DNA from 4 places in the Selenomonas sp. oral taxon 478 genome. Region 3 is predicted to be linked to each of the others. Evidence: riboswitches for the same ligand, from Rfam matches in the RefSeq annotation. Region 3 holds a riboswitch; each other region holds the start of a gene.

Region 1 (5,058 bases), 1.1 Mb from region 3:
AAATCTACGCCAATCTGACGGACTTCATTTTATCAGCGATTCCATAAAAAAACTGCGGTATGGAGCACGATGCTCTGTACTGCATTTTTTAGCAAAGTGGCGCGCAAACTCGGAAAATCGCTCTCAATTTTAACTCACATCCCATTCTTCATGAAAAATTCAGGTCAAAGTGGGAAAATACCTCCAACAAAGGGGGGATTCTATGCAGTGGAAAAGCATAGGAACATTTGTGAGAAAGAAGCAGAACACGGTGCTCTGTGCGGCGCTGGCGGGCATGATGCTGATGTCCAGCGGCTTCACGATGAACGGCTTGCCGAAGAATATGCACCGCGTGAGTGTGCATGTCGATGGAGAGACGATCAACGACATGACGGTGCAGACGCAGCCTAACGATATTTTTGCAAAACTTGGCGTTACGCTCGGCGAGAAGGACACCTACGAGGTGCAGGAGAGCAAGGATCCGCCGCGTACGGACATCTCCGTACGGCGCGCCGTGCCCGTCACCATCTCCTTCTGGGGCGATACGCAGCAGGTTATGACGAGCGGACATACCGTCGGCGACGTTGTGGCAGAGTATGGCTACAATATGAACGAGGTTGATGTGAACCCCGGTGTTGATACACCAGTCACCGCAAACCTTGCAATACAGCTCACAGAGAATGAGCAGGCGGCGGAGCAGCGGCGCGCGCGTGAGCGCGAGGCCGAACGCGTAAGTCGGGGGATTCCCCGCTATCGTGCAGCCTATACAATGCACGCATCCGCCTATCTCCCGAGTGACGGGGGCGGCAGCGGCATTACGGCGACCGGCATGGCGGCGCGCCGCGGTGTTGTCGCCGTCGATCCGAACGTCATTCCGCTCGGCTCGCGGCTCTATATCCCGGGCTACGGCGAGGCAATCGCTGCGGATACGGGCGGGGCGATCGTCGGCAACACGATTGACCTCTGCATGGAGAGCTATGACGAGGCAATCCAGTTCGGCCGGCGCTCGGTTGAGGTCTACGTCCTCGAGTAACAAAAGAGAGAATCACTGTGGAATTATTCACACAGTGATTCTTTTTTATTGACAAGAAGTGCTTTCAGTGGTACTATTCTATCGTACCATAAAAATTACATATAGAAATTGGATCAAGTGCAGAGGTTTTGCTGTGCAAAGCCTTAATGCTTCATAGGGAATCCGGTAGGGAGAGTATGATCTCATAAGCCGGAGCGGTCACGCCACTGTAACAGTGAGCAAATTCGCACGCCAGCGCGAGCCGGCAGTCACTGGGGAAGCCCCCCGGGAAGATGCGAAGGAGCGATGAACTGGAGCCAGGAGACCTGCTTGATTAACAATCACCGATTGACCTGCGAGTGATGGGGATGGAGATTTTGCGGATTCGTTCGCTTGATATAAAGTTTGGCGCAGCCGCGACCAAACGACACGAGAACTGAGTGACGATACCGAAAAAGACCCATTCTGCTGCTGCGGGATGGGCTTTTTCTATGCAAGGCTCGATTCCCTGCGCGATCCTGCGGAGATCTGTGCGCACGTATGGGAACATGCGCAGAGATTTCCCCGGGATGAAGGAGCATTGCTCCTTGGGGAAACATTGCTCATCTTTTCAGTTCTCGTTTTTCCCTCGTGATGGGGGAACGCTCTGAGGGTGGAAGCTCAGGGCGATTTTTTTTAGGGTTAGCAATCGTGTGCAAAACTTGCATTGGTTGCTTTATCATAATGTCAGTTTATCCATTGAACTGACAGAGCCTTCCCGGAATAAATTAAAGGAGGACGTACTATGCCGGAAGAAAAAGAGCGGTCGAGCGACGAGGAACTTCAGAAGCTTCTGAAGAAATCGGCGGATGTCGAGGATTTCCCCGATGTTCCGCTCGATGAATTCACGCCGCCCACGGATGAGGAGTGGAAAGCCGCCTGTGAGGCACTCCTGAAGGGCGCGCCGTTCGAAAAGAAGATGTTCACGAAGACCTATGAGGGGATCACCTTTGACCCCATGTATACGCGAAAGCATACGGAGGACATCCTGCCGAAGGGAGTTATGCCCGGCATGGGGGACTATCTGCGCGGCGTGGATGCGGCGGGCTACATCGGCAAGCCGTGGGGCATCGCGCAGGCGTGTGACGAGACGCTCCCGGCGGAGAACAACGAGCTCCTGCGCCATGAGAACGACAAGGGCGCAACGATCTACCACATTGTGCTCGATACGGCGTCGCGCGCCGGTGTGGATGCGCGTCAGGCGGAGAAGGTCGGCGACACAGGGACGAGTGTGACGACGGTCGAGGACATGCACGTGCTCCTCACGGGACTTGACCTCGCGAAATTCCCACTCTATGTCTATGCGGGTGCAAATGCCGTGCCCCTTCTCGCGCTCGTGGCGGCGGCACGCCGCGCGGCGGGCGAGGCTGTGGGGAAACTGCACGGCATCATCGGATCCGACCCCATCGGCGCACTTGTGACGGACGGGAAGCTCTCCGCCTCCCTTGAGGCGCACTATGACAGTCTCGCGGCGGCGGCACGCTGGGCGGTGAAGAACGCGCCGCGTCTGCGGACGGTGTTTGTGCGCAGCGATGTCTACAGCAGCGGCGGCGCAAACGATGTGCAGGAGGTTGCGACGTGTCTTGCGACGGCGACGGCATATCTGCGTGCACTGTGCGAACGTGGGCTTACGATTGACGAGGCAGCGTCGCAGATTGCATTTTGTTTCTCCATGGGTGCGAACTTCTTCCTGCAGATCGCGAAACTGCGCGCCGTACGTCCGCTCTGGGCACAGATTGTAAAGGCGTTCGGCGGCAGTGCGGAGGCACAGAAGATGCACATCCATGCACGCCCGGCACTCTTCTTCAAGACCATCTACGATCCCTACGTCAATATGCTCCGCAACACGACGGAGATCTTCTCGGGCGTTGTCGGCGGCATCGACTCCTTCGAGAGTGCGCCGTTTGATGAACCCATCCGCAAGGGCGATGAGTTTTCGCGCCGCATTGCGCGCAACGTCCAGATCATGCTCCAGGAGGAATTCGGTCTCCTGCAGCCGATCGACCCCGCGGGCGGTTCGTGGGCGGTTGAGACGCTGACGCGCCAGATGAAGGAAAAAATCTGGGGGGCGTTCCAAGGTATCGAGAAAGAGGGCGGCATCGCTGCGGCACTGCGTGCAGGAACGGTTCAGGAGGGCATCGCGAAGGTGCTCGCCGACCGCTTTAAGAATGCCGATCTGCGCCGCGACCGCATTGTCGGCAACAATATGTATCCGAACATGACAGAGACGCTGCTCGAGACACGCGCCGAGGATACGGCAGCGCTCAAGGCACAGCGCACGAAAGATATCGAAGCATATCTCTCCGACATCGACACAAAGCACCGCGACGAGGCCCTTGCGGCGTTCAAGGCAGATGGTTCCGTTCAGAATGCTGTTGAGGCGGCGCTTGCGGGAGCGACGATTGCCGAGCTGATGGCGGCGCTCACAGCAGGGAAAGGTGCGGAGACGGTCGCGGCGATTGCACCGCACCGCTGGAGCGAACGCTTTGAGGCGCTGCGCCGGCGTACAGAGGACTATAAGGCGGCGAAGGACGACAATGTGAAGATCTTCCTCGCGAACATGGGCCCCATCCCGCAGCACAAGGCGCGTGCGGATTTTACCACAGGCTTCCTGCAGGTTGGTGCATTCGAGGTACTCGGCAACGACGGCTTTAAGACCGTTGATGAGGCAGCGGAGGCGGCGCGTGCAAGCGGTGCGGATGCCGTCGTCATCTGCTCCACGGATGCGACCTATCCCGAGATCGTCCCTGCCCTCGCGCCAAAGCTCCACAAGGTGCTGCCGCAGGCACGTGTTTTTCTCGCGGGCGCCGCGCCGAAGGATCTGCTTGAGACGTACAAGGAAGCGGGCATTGACGAATATATCTCCGTCCGCGCGAACTGCTATGAGATCCTCGAGGGTCTCCAGAAACAGAAAGGGATGATTGCGTAATGGCAGGCTTTACGAACCCGGATTTCACGGGCATGAGCCTCGGCGAAAGCCCGTCCGCAGACTCCAAGGAATGGCGCGCCCTTTTCGAAGGCGGTACGGGACGGACGTTTGAGGCACTCACACACAAGACGATGGAGCGCATCCCCGTGAAACCGTTCTACGATCACGATGTCTATGCGCACATGAACCACCTCGACTTTGCGAGCGGGATTCCGCCCTGCCTGCGCGGGCCCTACTCCACGATGTACGTGTTCCGCCCGTGGACGGTGCGCCAGTACGCGGGGTTCTCGACGGCCGAGGAGTCGAACGCCTTCTATCGGCGCAACCTCGCCGCCGGGCAGAAGGGACTCTCGATCGCATTTGACCTCCCGACGCACCGCGGCTATGATGCGGACAATCCGCGCGTGGTCGGCGACGTGGGCAAGGCAGGCGTCTCGGTCTGCTCCATGCTGGACATGAACATCCTGTTCTCGGGCATTCCGCTCGACCAGATGTCCGTTTCCATGACAATGAACGGCGCAGTGCTGCCGATCCTCGCGTTCTTCATCGTTTCGGGCGAAGAACAGGGCGTCGATAAGAAGATTATGGCGGGCACGATCCAGAACGACATCCTGAAAGAGTTTATGGTGCGCAATACCTACATCTACCCGCCCGAGATGTCCATGCGCATCATCGGCGATATCTTCGAGTACACGACGAAGTATATGCCGAAGTTCAACAGCATCTCCATCTCCGGCTACCACATGCAGGAGGCCGGTGCGCCGGCGGACATCGAGCTCGGCTACACGCTCGCGGACGGTCTCGAGTACATCCGCACAGGCATCAAGGCGGGGCTCGCCGTCGACGACTTCGCAAAGCGTCTCTCATTCTTCTGGGCGATCGGCAAGAACTACTTTATGGAGGTTGCCAAGATGCGTGCGGCGCGCGTTCTCTGGGCGAAGATTGTCAAGTCCTTCGGCGCGAAGAACGACAAATCGATGGCGCTCCGCACGCACAGCCAGACCTCGGGATGGTCGCTCACAGCGCAGGATCCGTTCAACAATATCGCGCGCACGGCGATGGAGGCGATGGGGGCGGCACTCGGGCATACACAGTCGCT
Region 2 (5,058 bases), 870 kb from region 3:
TGCGCGCGTCTCGTCGCCGCCCTCATCCGCGACGAGCTGCTCGAACGTCACCGCTTCGCGCAGGGGCTGCTCCGCCGCGTCGAAATCCGTCACGAGGCTCGTGAGGACGCGGTCGAGCTCCTGCACCAGCGTGCGCATGGGCGGGTTCTGCATGACGATTTGCTGGACGTGCGCGTAAAATTTGCCGTGCAGCTCCGCGCCGGCGAGTGTGGACTTCAGATCGGCGACGGTCGGGCTGTGCTCCTCGAGATAGGGATAGTGGAACGCGGCGGGCGTCTCGGGCTTCATGAGGGAGAGCGCCTCCTTCCAGCGGCCCTCCTGCGCCTCGACAAAGCCCGGCTGCTCGGAGAGGCGGGCGAGCCATGCGTCGAGCTGCTGCGCAATCAGCCCCTCCGTGTCCACGCCTAGGAGCCCGCTCGCATACGCATCGACGATGAGGATCGCCTTGCGGTCGAGTGCCGTCTCATCCTGACGCATGAGATAGTGCTGCGCCCAGTGCAGGGCAGGGGCACCGCGTCCCGCACGGCGGCAGACGAGGGCAAAGAAGAGCGCCGTCTTCTCCTCGTCACGGCGCAGTGCCTCGCGGAGCGCGCGCACGGCGATCTCCTCGTGGTCGCTGATCCAGGCGGAGAGGGCGACAAGCGCGGGCGCGAGCCAGTACTCGGGTGCGCGCAGCATCAGCTCCTCGCCCGCCGCACGCACCGTCTCCTGCCGCACGATGGCGAGATCGTTCGCCTGCAGGATGCCCTTCGTCGTGCGTCGGATCTCGGCGTAGTGCCCGTACTTTTGCTCGAGCTCCTGCCGCAGCTTGACGAGACGAGTCTCCGCGAGCTGGGCGCGCGCGGTGAGGCGGTGCGCCTGCACGAAGGCGTGGAAATCCGCCGTCAGCGCATCGAAATCCTGCTGCAGCGCGTCGACATTCTTGCCGACGGTGATGACGTTGGAATTGGTTGTGTCGATGTACTCACCGAGCTCCCGCAGACAGTTCCATATCCCGGAAAGATCCGCCTGCGCAATAATGCGGTCAGCCATGCAGTACCCTCCTGTTCAGCGATGCATCATATAATTTGATTCTCATTATATCATATTGCGAAAAGCGTGAAAAGCCTGTGTATGTGCGAATGAATCCGCAGCAGATCGAACGCTGAACCGTGCACCTGACGAGGCTGGACGGGATCGCGGCGTACGCGAATGAAATCTGTGAAAAGTAATTGACACTGCGATATGCCTACGGTATACTACGATAGCAAATATAAATAAGCAGGTTCGGTGCCCCTCGGGGCGTAACAGGGAAATCGGTGCAATGCCGATGCGGTCCCGCCGCCGTAATGCTGAGGATGCCCTATGATGTCACTGGGAAACCGGGAAGGCAGGGCAACGATGAAGCAGAGCCGGAAGACCTACCGAATCTCGTACGCCGGTGCGCTCATGGCGCGCGCCACTGCATCCTGCGATGGACAGGACGGCAGGCTTTTTTTGCGGGCGTACACGGTCATCTGTGTGATTTTGGGGGAATGGAAATGACACGACGGAATTTGGCACTTGCGGTCGCATTGGCGACACTGAGCGCAGCATGGACGGTGCCGGCAGCGGCGCAGGAGGGCGCGGCGGACGTGCACGCATCACCAGATGAACATACCCTTGGCGAAACCGTTGTGACGGCGACTCGTATCGCAGAGCCACGCATGAAAATCCCTGCTAACGTGACGGTCATCACCGCGAAGGATCTTGAAAAAAGGCATGCGTTTAGTCTGCGCGATGCCCTGACACGTGAGGCGGGCATTTACGTTGCACCAACAGCCGAAGTCAAGGATGGTGTCATGCTACGCGGATTTTCGGGCGCAGATATCCTCGTCATGTATAATGGGCAGATGCTGAACACTGCCTTTGACGGAGGTGTCAATTGGGACTCCATCCCACTGACCAATATTGATCGCATTGAGATCGTTCGTGGCGCCGGATCGTCGCTCTATGGTGGACATGCCGTCGCGGGCATCATCAATATCATCACGAAGAAGCCGACTGCATCAGAGGCGACAAAACCTCAGATCCATGGACAGGTCGATCTTCAGAGAGGCAGCAACAATACATGGCAGCGCGGACTTCAGGTCACAGGTGGTGATAAGAATATTTCCTTCCGCGTCGGCTATGAGAAGCGTACGTCGGACGGGTGGGTCGGTCATGCCGTAACGGCGGAGGAAGACAGTGGAAGTTATACGCCCGATGCGACCGGCTCCTTCAGGAGGCTGTCTGATGGCGACTATATTATAGGCAGCCGTGGGGCAAAGAAGAAGGACAGTGAGAATACCTTCGTCGATCTGAACTATGCGTTTGACAAGAACCGCTCACTTGGCTACACCTATCTGCATGCCTCGTATCAGTACTCCTATCATGATCCCATCACCTATTTCAGGGATGCCGCCGGGCTCCCTGTTTTCTCAGGCACTGTCCTTCTGCCAAACGGAAACTATATCAGTGCTTCGCCCGGTGATTTTCTTGGCTACTATGGCCAGCGGGAGCAGGATATTCACAAACTGCGCTATGAGGATACAAAGAACGGTTTCAAGGCAGGAATTGGCTACAGCAATACTTGGAAGGATGGATACTCCAGTGCTGATGGAGCAACGGATATTGACTGGACGGGTGCCGGCGACCGTGCGGAGTATCCGGCCAAGAACTATAATGCGGATCTGCAGAAAAAGTGGACGCTTGGCAACAATACACTGCTTGCCGGATTCTCGTGGATGAAGGATAAAATGCGCTATCGCAGATTCGATCTCCTCCATTGGAAGGATTGGGGCTCGACCTATGGCGCACCGTATCAGCAGAGCGGCGGTTCTGTGATGTCGTCGGCACTCTTTTTGCAGGATGAGCTGGCACTGGATGCACGCTGGAAACTTCAGCTCGGTATACGCTATGACCGCTTCGACAAGAAGGACGGGTACTCCTACATTAGAGCCGCACGCAGGGACTACGAGGACACATCGTTCCATGCGTGGAGTCCGAAGTTTGCCGTTAGCTATGAGCCGCAAAAGGATACAATGCTCTATGTAAGCTATGGAAAATCCTTTAATCCCCCGTCGATCTATCGGCTCTATCGCCGTGCGGGAAACAGTGCGAGCTCTATCCAGGCGAACCCGGATCTGACCCCGGAGATCTCCCGTACACTTGAGCTGGGAGTCAAGCAGAAGATCGGTAGGAATACCTCCTATGGACTGACGCTGTTCCGCGTGGACACGGAGGACAAGATTGCGATTGCAAAGAGGAATAACGTGCGTGCCTACTATAATCTGAACGAAGCGATGGTCAAGGGGGCGGAGTTTGAACTGAAACACCGTTTTCATCGTGACTGGCGTGCGTATTTTAACTATACCTTTGAGTCCGGTGAGTATACGAGTGGCGGCAAGACCGAGCGTGACTGGGATCTGCCAAAACACATGATGCGGTTTGGTATCGAATATAATCGTAATAAATTTAACGGCGTACTCGATGCCCAGTACATTGCCGCGCGTCAGGGCGCGGACAGCGTTACGGGAGAGTATGGCTCGGAAGACAGTTACTTCGTAACCAATTTGTATCTCAATTACAAGCTCAATGAGAACGTTAAAATGCAGTTCGGCATTGAGAACCTCTTTAACCGCAAATACTATGCAGGTGAAGCGGCAAACGAGAGAACCTACACCTTTGGTACAACATATTCGTTCTAGATTTTTAAGGAATTGCGCCTGTTGAAGGATGAATAGAGGAACATAGAAAAAGCTGCTGCACGAGGAGATACTTCGTGCGGCAGCTTTTTCTATGCAATTTTGGCGTGTCAGAACGGCCAGACGAGGGGGATGATGACGACGCAGACGATGAGGGAGAGGAGGACGAGCGGGAGGCCGATTTTGACGTAGTCCATGAAGCGGAACTGTCCCGCGGCAAGGACGAGCGTGTTCGGCGGGGTCGCGACCGGTGTGGTGAACGCGCAGGAGGCGGCGATGCCGATGGCCATAACGATCGGGTACGGCTCCGCGCCGATGGTCTGCGCGATGGAGATGGCGATGGGGGCGAGGAGTGCCGCCGCCGCCGTGTTGGACATGAACTGGGTCAGCCCGCACGAGAGGATGAACATCGCCGTGATGATGAGCATCGGCGAGGGGGCATCGCCCATGAGCCCGACGACAACATTCGCGATGAGCTGCCCCGCGCCGCTGCTCTCCATGGCATTGGCGAGCGGGAGCATCCCCGCAAAGAGGAAGATCGTTGTCCAGTCGATGCCGCGATACGCCTGTTTTTCTGTCAGGCAGCCCGTCAGGACACAGGCGAGTGCGCCGATGATGGCGATGGTCTCCATGTCGACGCCGATGCTCTTTTCGAGTACCATGGCGAGGACGACGGCGATGAGGATGATGGCGCAGATGACCATTTTGCGCGGATCGCTTTTCTCCTCCTCCGACTCCTCGGAGGCACTCTCCAGTGCGAGGTGACGCGGACAGAGATGGCGGCCGATCGTGAGCATGTAGATCATGCCCGTGAGGGAGAGCGGGATGCCGATCCATGCGAATTCGAAGAAGCCAAAGGGGCGCAGATGCGCCGTCTCAAGGGTCGCACTCATGAGGATATTCGGCGGTGTGCCGATCATCGTGATCGTGCCGCCGACGTTCGCGGCGATGGCGAGCGCCATAAGCTGCGGCGAGACGGGGATCTGTGCCGTGCGGCAGATCTGGATGACGACGGGCATCAGACACGCGACGGTCGCCGTGTTCGAGGAGACCGACGAGAGGATGATTGTGATGAGCATGAGGGCGGCCATCAGCGCGCGCTCGTTTGTGCCCGAGCGCCTGACGACGGCGATGCCGATCTGCTGTGCGAGTCCCGTCTGGAACATCGCTGCACCGATGATGAACATGCCCGCAAAGAGGACGACGGTGGGGTTCGACAGCCCGGCAAAGACTTGTGTCGGCGTCAGCACACCGAGGAGCCCGAGGACGATTGCCGCACTCATCGCTGTGACGGCGAGCGGAATGACCTCGGTCGCAAAGAGCACCGCCGCAGCGGCGAGGACGATGAGCGTCA
Region 3 (5,058 bases):
TCGGCAATCTGGTAGTTCATTGCAAGATCGACGACCCAGTAATTATCCGTCGGGAAAGCACCGCGTACCGGTCCCGGGCGTCCAACGATCCCGCGCGCAAGCAGCGACGCATCGAATGCACGGTTGCGGTAGTCGACACCGATGTTCCACTGATCCTCGGGCAGATAACCGTCTGCATTCACGCCTCTCTGCTCCGTCTTGCCGACATGCGTCCGTGTATAGCCAAGGCGCGCGCGCAGATGCGAGTCAACGCGCTTCGCAAGCTGCAGCGACCAGCCATGGGCATCCTCATCGCCGACATTGATGTTCACGTATGTCACAGGATGGTAACCGATACGATCCTTCGAGTGGCGCTTGAAGTAGCTCGCCGTGAGGCTGAGCCCCCTGCCAAAGTCACGGGCAATACCGATCTCCTTCGTGTTGCCGGACTCGGGCTTGAGGTTTGGATTGCCGTATGTCGGTGCATAAAGCTGATTCGGCGTCGGCGTAATGAAGTACGCACTGTAAGAAGCATAGGCGTGCGTCATCGGATCAATGTCATAGCCGAGGCTGACACTCGGGCTGTTGTGACTGCCAAAGGACGAGTTGCTGTCATGACGAATACCCGCTGTGAGTTTCAGCGTCGGAAGGATGCTCCACTGATCCTGTAAATAGAAGGAGCGGTTGATGAGCGTACGATCATCGATGCTCACAATGCCGCCGTTCTTGATCGTCGTATCATCCTTTGTGAACTCGAAGCCGGCCGTCAGCAGATGGTGGCCGAGCTTCTTGTCGAATTGGTCGCTGAATCTCCATGTCGAATCACTAAAATCATAACTGGATCCCGCAGGAGTCCACATGCCATAGGTGAAAATATCATAATCATATTTGCTGCGCGAGATGCTCATCTGATTCTTGGTCGTGTCATTGATTTTCACATTCCAAATCAAATCGCCATCCAAATAATCATAGTTCCCGCGATTGACATTGAGCCCCTGCTGCTTTTCATAGAGTGCCTGATAGCGATCCGAGTCCTTGTATGAGCGCAGATTGAAGGCAAGATAGGATGCCTTGCTCAGATCCTTGCCGAGGTGAAGATTGACCGAGTCCGCATCCAGATGAGACGGCACCGTATTGCCGTGCGCATCCGAAAAGTCTCCGCTCTTATCCTTCTGGTACTTGATGCGCCAGTCCCATCCGTGCTCACCGCCCGCATTCGCGATGCTGTACTGCTGACGTCCATAACTGCCGTAGCCGATGCCGAGCGTCGTCTTCATCCCCGATGCCTTCTTCGTGATGATGTCGATAACGCCGCCCTTCGCATCCGAGCCGTAGAGCGTCGACGCCGAGCCGTGCAGTACCTCGATGCGGTCGATGCCGCCAAGATCCTTCATCGCAGATGCCAAAGAGGCCGAAAAGCCCCCCGCATAGTTCTGGCGGACCCCATCGATCAGAAAGACGACGTCCTCCGACCCGTTGATGTAGAATTTGCTGCTGTTGTTATATCCCGCCGGTGCATACGCATTGACCGTAACGCCCGGCACATCGCGCAGCGCCTGCGTGAGGTCTGTGTAATGGCGGCGCTCGAGGTCCTTGCCTGTAATCACCGTGATATTTGCATCCGTCTTGAGTTCCTTGTTCGGGGTTCTTGTCGCCGTGACGACCGTTTCCCCCAGAGCATGTTCATCTGCCGTATCACTCGCATCGGCTGCGAATGCATGACTGCCCAGAGACAGAACGCCTACACTGAGGGCTGCTGTCAGCGCTGCTCCTAGCTTCTTCCTTGAACACAATCTCTTCATCTCGTAATCTCCTCCTAAAACATTACACATTACTGCAAGGCTGTATACATCTATTCATCTGCTGCGAAGGGATGCACTTCGTCAGTCAGAGAAAAGCATATTCAGGAAGCACTGATAAATTCAGCACAAGCATCTTGACGTATCTTCTTGATGCATGGCATGAATCATAGAAAATAAAAATCCCCTTCCTGCGATACAGAAAGGGGATAGACTCACGAAAAGGCATGATTCGGGCGCAACAATATACGCTCGCGATAGAATCCCTTCCCCGTCTCTCGCAGGTACAAGCAGTGATTCATAACTAGGCAGTTCTCCTGGCTCCAGGTCATCGTTCACCTGCGCCTTCCCAGAGGACATTCCTCCAGTGGCAAATTGGGACGGCAGATCATCTCTGCGCGCCCTGCAGGCTCACTCGCTGATACAGTGGCGGGACCGCTTCGGCATCGGTCTGCATGGCATACTGCCATACAGCCTTCACCGAATTCTCTATTAAGTCTTTGACACCTAACTCGACAATATTCGGTTTTCCAGTAATTCAACCTATCGTACTATAATACGAATTTATTATCTTGTCAAGCGCAAACATACCAACAACACTAAATCCCGATATAGGGCACTACGAATACATGACAAAGCAGTGCTCGATAAAAGGGAGAAGACACACCATGCAGTGAACCTGAATCTATCGGTCGTGCGCTGCGGCGCGCTGCTGTATGCGCAGCTTACTCACCAGATCATCGCGGAAACGATGCTGGAACTCGTGAACGAGATACATTGGCTGGACAGTATCTACGATACTGCATGCTGCGTCGGTATGAAACGGCTGATGCTGATCGACATGCATGACGTAGTCCATCGCCGTCTGCCAGTCGAGCGGCGTCTTCCATCCTGCATGCCGCCGCATCATCTCCCGCGTATATGTCCCTGAGAGGGACTGGTGCAGGTGAATGCCATAGACGCGCTTTCCCAATTCTCCAAGCTCGCGGTAGATCTTTTGCACGTATGCCGCGCCCTCCGCCTCGCTCTGCAGATCCAAGTTCGTGTTCATCAGATGTCCCGTGTCGAGCATAAAGCCCGTATCGGGATAGCTGACGCACTCCAATAGCTCAGCGGCAAGCTGTGGTTTCTGAAAGGTCAGCCCCGGCCACCAGAAATTTTCAAAGAGGAGTTTACACCCCCTCGGTATCTCGTCGGCAATCGCATTGACGAGCTCGATGGCCGTGCGAATAACTTCCTCATCTGTGACAGAAAACATGCGCGTATACATCTCCGACGTGCAGTTATGCGCGACGTGGAAGACGAGATACTGCGGCTGACATTCTGCCGCCCGCCGCAGATTTTCCCGCCAGCCCTCCACCCAGTCGGCAACATCCAACGAGCCGTAATAGCCTCGGATATTGTCCTCGCTGCCGAACTCTGCCATGAGTGCAGAACGGTCCCCGCGCCAAAAATCAACCCACGTCGGCCAAAACAGGAGATGTACGCCCTTGATGTACGTGGGCGAAAACAGCGTGCGATCCCACGTCGCACAGAGCATGAACTCGATGCCGTCAAGCCCCAGTTCCTGCAGAATGGCAGGAAGGGCATCAGTATCGCCGTGAAGGATATGCTCCACATCGCAGTCCGCATTAGAGAGATTGGTTAAGGTAAGCATGGTTAGAACTTGTAGCTGTAGCTCAGGAGGTAGTTGATCGGTGCGCTGTGGTAACGGAGACCGCTGTGCATCGTCGTGTCATCGCGGTCGAGCACGTTGTCAATGCGCAGACTGATCTCGTTGTTCTCATCGGGGGCATAGGATGTGTTCCATGTTGTGAGCAGATAAGGTTTGACCGGGCTAGGCAGCTGCTGTGACGGCAAAACCACGCGACTTGCAAGATAGCTTGCCGTGAGCGAGGAAGTCCACTTGTCCTTTCGATAGGTCACGCCGCCCGTCAACTGTAGCTTACCAAAGGTACGGTACCACCCACCGCCCTTTCGATCAGAGTTATTGATCTGGGGATTCTGCCATGTGACACCCCAGTGATAGGAAAATCCGTTTTTCCCGTGAATCTCGTCGGACAGTTCGATGCCCGTATTGCGAAAATCTTCATTGACATAGGCATATTGTGTGTTGTTCCTTTTGTTCACAGACGCTGTAATATTGTCCTTAACATCAATATGGAAGAGCGCCGCCTTCCAATGATGTCCGCCGTGATTCTTCTTCCATCCGATCTCATAGTTGATGCCCTTCTCCGGCTTCAGATTCGGTGCAGGCCTTTGCATATCATTATTGGGGTACATCTGGGAGAAAGTCGGCATCACAAAGGACTGACTGACATTCAGATAGACGCTGCTGTCACGGTTCAGCTTATGCAGCCACTGTGCCGAGGCACTGAGGTTGCTGTAGTTCTGCCCTCGTGCTGCTCCAGTCGTCCACGTCTCGCGCAGACCGAAGATACCCGTATTCTTTGCATCAAAGCGTTGCTCCCATTGCCCATACAGCCCCCAATTGTTGCGTACATAACGTGCTCCTGTCTTTGTACTGAATGCAGGGAGGAGCGCGTATGTCTCATGTTCCATGCTGAATCCAGCAATTGCTGTGGACTTTCCACCAACATGCCAGGTACGCTGGAGATCCATGCCGTATGTCACATTCTTCTCCCGTTTATCCGTTCGTCCATTGGGTGTCCCGTCCGATTTGATATAATCGGGACCGTTGTATGCCACTGTCCCCGTATTGAAATACAGGCTGCCTTTCCAAGCTCGATCCTTATAGTTTAGCTGTGTCGTATATCGTTTGGTTATGTATTTGCGTGCATTGTACGGATCTCCTGCCACAACCCCCGACGTAGTGTAGTCAACTCGTGTGAATGTGCGCGTGTAACGCACTTCACTTTCATAATAACCCAGAAGAAGATCGAGACGAGGATTCACATGGTAGGTCAATCCCATGCTTTCTTTCTTAATGTCGTGAACATCTGTACGCTGCTTACCTTTAAATTGCGGAACATAAACTGAGCCAATCTTTTTCTTTAGATTCTCTTCACCATAATAGAGCGCATCCCTGCGTCCAAACTTGTCGGTATTGTAATAGAAGCCGAAGCGTTCATCTCCAATACTGACACCATAGCTGCGCTGTCCATAGTTACCGAAGCCCGCGTGAACCTCGTTGGGCATCGTCTTCTTTGTGATGATATTGACAACGCCTGCCGTCGCATCGCTGCCATAGAGTACGGAGCCGCTGCCCTTCACGATCTCGATGCGCTCGATGCTCTCTGCGGGGATTGCATCGAGATTG
Region 4 (5,058 bases), 390 kb from region 3:
AATATACAGGAAAAAGCATTCAGCGGAGGCAATCGGATAAGGGCGATTCCCTTAACGGAGGCAATTCACTAAATGCTTTATCTGATCGTATTGTACCAGATCGTGCAAAAGAAGTACAGGATGAATCTTGTTTGTCTGTTGACTAGGATAGTATCGTTGGAGTGAAGAAAATTCGAGGAAATCAGGATTAACCGTATGAAAAGGGATCTAACTAAAATGACAGTGCCCTCTTATTATTTGCCGGACATGCTTGTCTATAAGGATGCAGCTGAGGAACAGATTGAGCTGTTAGATCAGTTTGTTTTGACAAACGATGTAAACAGCAAAAGACGAATCTTATTCCAACTGGTTCCGGCAACAATGGATGAATATATTGATGCTTTTCTTAACGGAAAGCCGTACCCCAAAGCTCCCATCATCGACAAGTTGATGGATACGGAGGACTGGAAGACTCGCAAAAAGCTGGTCGAAGATGCGGGGATACATATCAGCGATACCATTTTGCAGGATGTACCTTATATGCTGTTGAGTTCAGATGAGCGGAAGGAGGTATTCCTTCATGGAGCTCATATGGAACATAAGCGCTCGCCTTATAGAAGAGATGCTTATTCAAATCCATGGAATGAACTGACGGAGAAAGAGAAAACTGTCCTCAAAGTCATGGATGCCGACCATCGCCTGAGCTTTGATGTTGCTCATCTTATCCTAAATGCTTATGAGAAAAAACTCATGGGGAACAGGCAGGAAAATCGTGCTTCAGCTGGTGAACGGTCCACCATTGATGAGGGGCATAGCTTTTGGTTATTTTATGGAAGCGACAGTCACTATATGAAGCGTCAAGGCTATGCATCCCTTAAGTCGGCTAATAAAAAAATTACAGATGAAGCAATACGACAAGCTGGAGCAAGTCGTCTTTTGAATCATATTAATATGGAAATCAATCCAATACTACTTCCACTTGTTGCTTGGGCGTCTGCGTTTCATTACAAGAACATGGATGCACGAGTTGAGGAAGTTCAACCTTTCGAATAAAATAGGAGCTCTGTTCATACATCAGCATGAAAATTTTTTATTTTACAGGAGATCCCAGTCGCCTACTAGCGTTTGGGATCTCTTGTACTTTTGCAAAGTATCATTAGCCATCTTCCCATATCCTGCCTTATAATTTTCTTATTCTGGAATTATATCAAGATTCTGTTACAAGAGACTATTATGACAGACCAATGGAGTCTAAAAGAGTTTGTTGTCCTGTTTATGGGAAACGGGAGGGGAAACGGCAAATAAAAAGCCCCCCGTGTAGGGGGCTGCCACTGATTTATTATTTACCAAAGGCCCAAGACTTTCCACCATGCCGCGCCAATTGTCAGGTAGATCAGCGTCGTAATGGTCGTCATGATGAAGCCATTTTTCCACCATTCACTTTGCGAGACATAGCCTCCGCCAAAGTAGATCGGGGCGCAGCCGTTGCCGTAATGCGTGAGGGAGATCGGTACATCGGCGAAGATGCCGAAGATGATGGCGACTAAAAGGGGCGGTGCACCGACGCTAACGCTGACAGCGATGAATGCCGCATAGAGGGCACTGATGCGTGCCGTGACACTGGCGAAGGCGTAGTGGATGTAGGTGTAGAAGAGCAGGATGATGAGGCAGGAAACAAGCCAACCGAAGCCGAGCGAGGAAATCGCCGCGCCCGCACCATTGGCGATCCATGTGATGATGCCCGATTTTGCGAGAGCCGAAGCGAGTGTCATCAAAGAGCCCATCCAGAACATCGCGTCCCATGCACCCTTTTCCTGGATGACGTCCTGCCAGTTGATGATGTCGAGTATCAGCATGAGGCAGACTGCGCCCATGGCAACGGGCGTCGCGTCGATGTTCGTGAGGCCGGAGCTTGCCCAGAGTGCGAGAGAGACGACAAAGATGACGGAGAGCCCTTTTTCCGCAAGGCTCATCGGCCCCATTTCGGAAAGCTCACGCTGTGCCAGATCCTTGGCGTCGGGAATACGCACGAGTTCGGGCGGCGAAAGCTTCATCATGACATAGGGGACGAGCAGGAGCGCGATGAGTCCCGGCACGATTGCGGCGCTCGCCCAGCCCATCCACGTGACCTGAACGCCCAGCGTCTTCTCTGCGAGCGCCACGCAGAGCGGGTTGCCCGCCATCGAGGTCACAAACATCGTGCAGGTCACGGCGTCCGTATGGTAGCCGACCTGCATGAGGTAGGTGCCGATGCGGCGTGCGCTCTCACCGGGTTTTGAGCCCAGTGCCTCCGCGAGGGAGCGCACGATTGGATAGAGGATTCCGCCGCCGCGCGCTGTGGCCGAGGGCGTCGCGGGCGAGATCACAAGCTCGCTCAAGGCAATGGCATAGCCGAGCGATAACGCACTTTTGCCGATCGCTTCGATGATGCGGAAGGCGATGCGTTTGCCGAGTCCGCTCTTGATGAAGCCGCGGGAATAGAGGAACGCGCAGACGATCAGCCAGATCGTGCTGTTGCCGTAGCCTGCCAAGGCATCGGACGTTTTTAGCAGGCCTGCCCATGCGGAGAAGGAAATCGCGATGAAGGCCACCGCGCCGATCGGCAGCGGATGCAGGATAAAGCCCAGCACTGTCGCGATAAAGACCGCAAGCAAATGCCAGGCAAGTGGTGTGACTCCGTCAGGAATCGGCAGGAACCATAGGATGAGTCCGACGCCGATCGTGATGAGTGCATTTCTTCTCTTCGTGTTCATGTGTTCACCCCATCAAAAATATGAGTTCTCCGTCGCAGTCCCCCTTTTGCCGAAAGCATTTCCTGCGACGCCCATGGAAGCTGCGGACTTGCAGAGCATACGTCCGAGGTCTGCGAGAAGAGGTGCTGTTTTGCGTCTTGGACATTCGCAAAATAAAGGCAGCCCCTTTCTGCAAATGAGAGAAGAGACTGCAAAATATCCTTGCCTCGCCGCATGCAGCGCTGAAGTGCATAAAATCACCGCCGAAACGACGCCGCAAAGATGCGGATCGATCCGACGCAAGACGCAGATCCCCTCCCCGTCGCTCGCAGGTCAGACGGTGATCGTCGATCAGGCAGTTCTCCTGGCTCCAGTTCATCGCTCCTCTGCGCCTTCCCAAGTTTCCTCAGTGACGTTTCCTGCAGATTCGCTCGCTGACACAGTGGCGGGACCGCGCCGGCTCTTCCGGCTTCTCTATTGAGTCTTGCGACACCTGATTCATCAGTATGCTGTTTGTCGTGATGATGGCTTCCGTGAGGAAGAATATCACTGCTTCTGCCTATTGTCAAGAGAGAGGCGGAAGGAGTCGAATCATCGGCTTGACTGTACGCGCTGATTGACGTTTAGATGTTTGAATACGCGGTGTTTTATGGTAGAATGAGCGTCGAATATACTGGTCTTGGCAAAGGTGTTTTGCCGGAACGATTTTGTATGTTCGACTTTTTATGTGTCCAATTTCATTTTACAATGAACGATTTCTTCTCTACATTTTTTTGAGTATTTCGTACTTGCCAATGAGGATAGATACGGATGGAGCTAAAGATATTCACGACGTTCAAGACAATTGTACGAACGGGCAGCTTTACAAAGGCGGCGCGTCTCCTCAGTTACACGCCATCGACGATTACGTTCCACATCGCGCAGCTGGAAAAGCTGACGGGCGTACCGCTTTTTGAGAAAAGTGGGCGGCGCATGATCCTGACAAAGGCGGGCGAGGAGCTGATTCCGTATGTGGATGAGGTGCTTGCTGCAGTGAAGAAGGTCAAAAGCTTTCAATACGGTATTGCAACCTATCAGGGGACGCTCACAGTCGGCGCGCCGGAGTCGCTGCTCTGCTTCCGTCTGCCGCCCCTGCTCAAACGTCTGCACGCGCATGCACCGCGCGTCGATCTGCGCCTGCGCTCGCTCACGAGCCGCGATGTTGTTGCGGCACTCGGTGACGGGCAGATCGATGTCGGTCTCGCATACACGATTCAGGAGAGAGACAAGGAGAACCTTGCGTTCCGGGGGTTTGAGGAGTGCCCCGTGCATTTCTATACGTCGGTTGGTGCTGCTGTATGGTGTCCGAACTTTCGTGAGCGGGAGATGGAGATCAACGAGATGCCGCTGATCACGATGCTGCATCCGGGCGAGATTCGGTAGCTGGCAGATGACTATCTGCGACAGCGGGGGATCTCGTTTACGAATATGATTGAGCTGCGAAGCACGCAGACCATCATCAATCTGGTTGAGAACGATATGGGGATTGCACTGCTGCCGGATCATGCGGCACGGGAACGCATGGCTCTCGGTCGGTTGGCTGCCGCGCAGTCGGATCCGATGACTGTCACGTCATACTACGGGGTCCATCGGAATAAATGGCGCAGCCCCGCAATGAATCTCTTCCTTGAAATCCTTGGGGAGGAGAACGGAAACCAGGGCGGAGAGGAATTGCTTCACGATGAGGAGGATGTCGATGCAGCCGATTCTCGCTGAGGAAATTCGGGACTTTGACACAAGTCTCGACCGCCTGTGGGCACGGCGTGATCTCATCGTTGTCGCAGGGGGGGCACTCATCTGTTTTCGCTCCATCTACCATCGCGCAATGCAGATCGGTGCATGCGGGCGGTTTCGTTATGCCGCTGTGCGGGCAGAGGATTACGTGCTCGGAACGGCGGAGGAAACGATCCGAGATGCAGTGCGCGATGCCGCACGCCTGCTCGGTGTACGTGTGGTCGTGATCTATCTCTCCTGTCTCGACATCCTCACACGCCTGGATTTTGCAGATATCGAGTGTACGCTCTCTGCGGAGACGGGTTGCATCGTGCGCTGTTTCTTTCGTGGGCCGCTGGCAAAGGCGGACGGCATCCGGCACGAGACTGCGGAAGAGCTCCTCGCCGCGCTGCCGCCGGAGGAGGGGACGGTCACGGCCTCGGCACCGCTGCCGCCGCCGATGAGCGATACGGCGGGCGTGTCGGATTTCCTGCGGGAAGAGGGCGCGGCGCATGTCCTTGTCACGCCGTCGGGCTGCCGCAATGCGCTTGCACGCATGGATCTCATACCGGAGCGCAGCGATGTCTATGCGCTC

Evidence for each region. A riboswitch is a leader RNA that binds a small molecule or an ion and turns the genes downstream of it on or off. The one in region 3 is predicted to bind cobalamin.
Region 1: it holds a riboswitch for cobalamin, as region 3 does, so the genes downstream of both, ADJ74_RS02805 (methylmalonyl-CoA mutase family protein) here and ADJ74_RS07635 (TonB-dependent siderophore receptor) in region 3, are expected to answer to the same signal.
Region 2: it holds a riboswitch for cobalamin, as region 3 does, so the genes downstream of both, ADJ74_RS03695 (TonB-dependent receptor) here and ADJ74_RS07635 (TonB-dependent siderophore receptor) in region 3, are expected to answer to the same signal.
Region 4: it holds a riboswitch for cobalamin, as region 3 does, so the genes downstream of both, ADJ74_RS09400 (DASS family sodium-coupled anion symporter) here and ADJ74_RS07635 (TonB-dependent siderophore receptor) in region 3, are expected to answer to the same signal.

What each region holds. Positions count from the first base shown of each region.
Region 1 covers NZ_CP012071.1:574,274-579,331, reverse strand. The annotation lists gene ADJ74_RS02810 (G5 and 3D domain-containing protein) at 203-1,012, shown strand; cobalamin riboswitch at 1,111-1,340, shown strand; gene ADJ74_RS02805 (methylmalonyl-CoA mutase family protein) at 1,776-3,959, shown strand; gene scpA (methylmalonyl-CoA mutase) at 3,959-5,058, shown strand, end outside.
Region 2 covers NZ_CP012071.1:772,144-777,201, reverse strand. The annotation lists gene ADJ74_RS03700 (hypothetical protein) at 1-1,032, opposite strand, end outside; cobalamin riboswitch at 1,251-1,423, shown strand; gene ADJ74_RS11225 (hypothetical protein) at 1,381-1,524, shown strand; gene ADJ74_RS03695 (TonB-dependent receptor) at 1,521-3,707, shown strand; gene ADJ74_RS03690 (SLC13 family permease) at 3,815-5,058, opposite strand, start outside.
Region 3 covers NZ_CP012071.1:1,639,676-1,644,733, reverse strand. The annotation lists gene ADJ74_RS07635 (TonB-dependent siderophore receptor) at 1-1,781, opposite strand, end outside; cobalamin riboswitch at 2,068-2,304, opposite strand; gene ADJ74_RS07630 (TIM barrel protein) at 2,464-3,435, opposite strand; gene ADJ74_RS07625 (TonB-dependent siderophore receptor) at 3,438-5,058, opposite strand, start outside.
Region 4 covers NZ_CP012071.1:2,028,443-2,033,500, forward strand. The annotation lists gene ADJ74_RS09390 (hypothetical protein) at 196-1,032, shown strand; gene ADJ74_RS09400 (DASS family sodium-coupled anion symporter) at 1,323-2,732, opposite strand; cobalamin riboswitch at 3,048-3,223, opposite strand; partial or broken gene ADJ74_RS11685 (LysR family transcriptional regulator) at 3,522-4,466, shown strand; gene ADJ74_RS09410 (nitrogenase component 1) at 4,441-5,058, shown strand, end outside.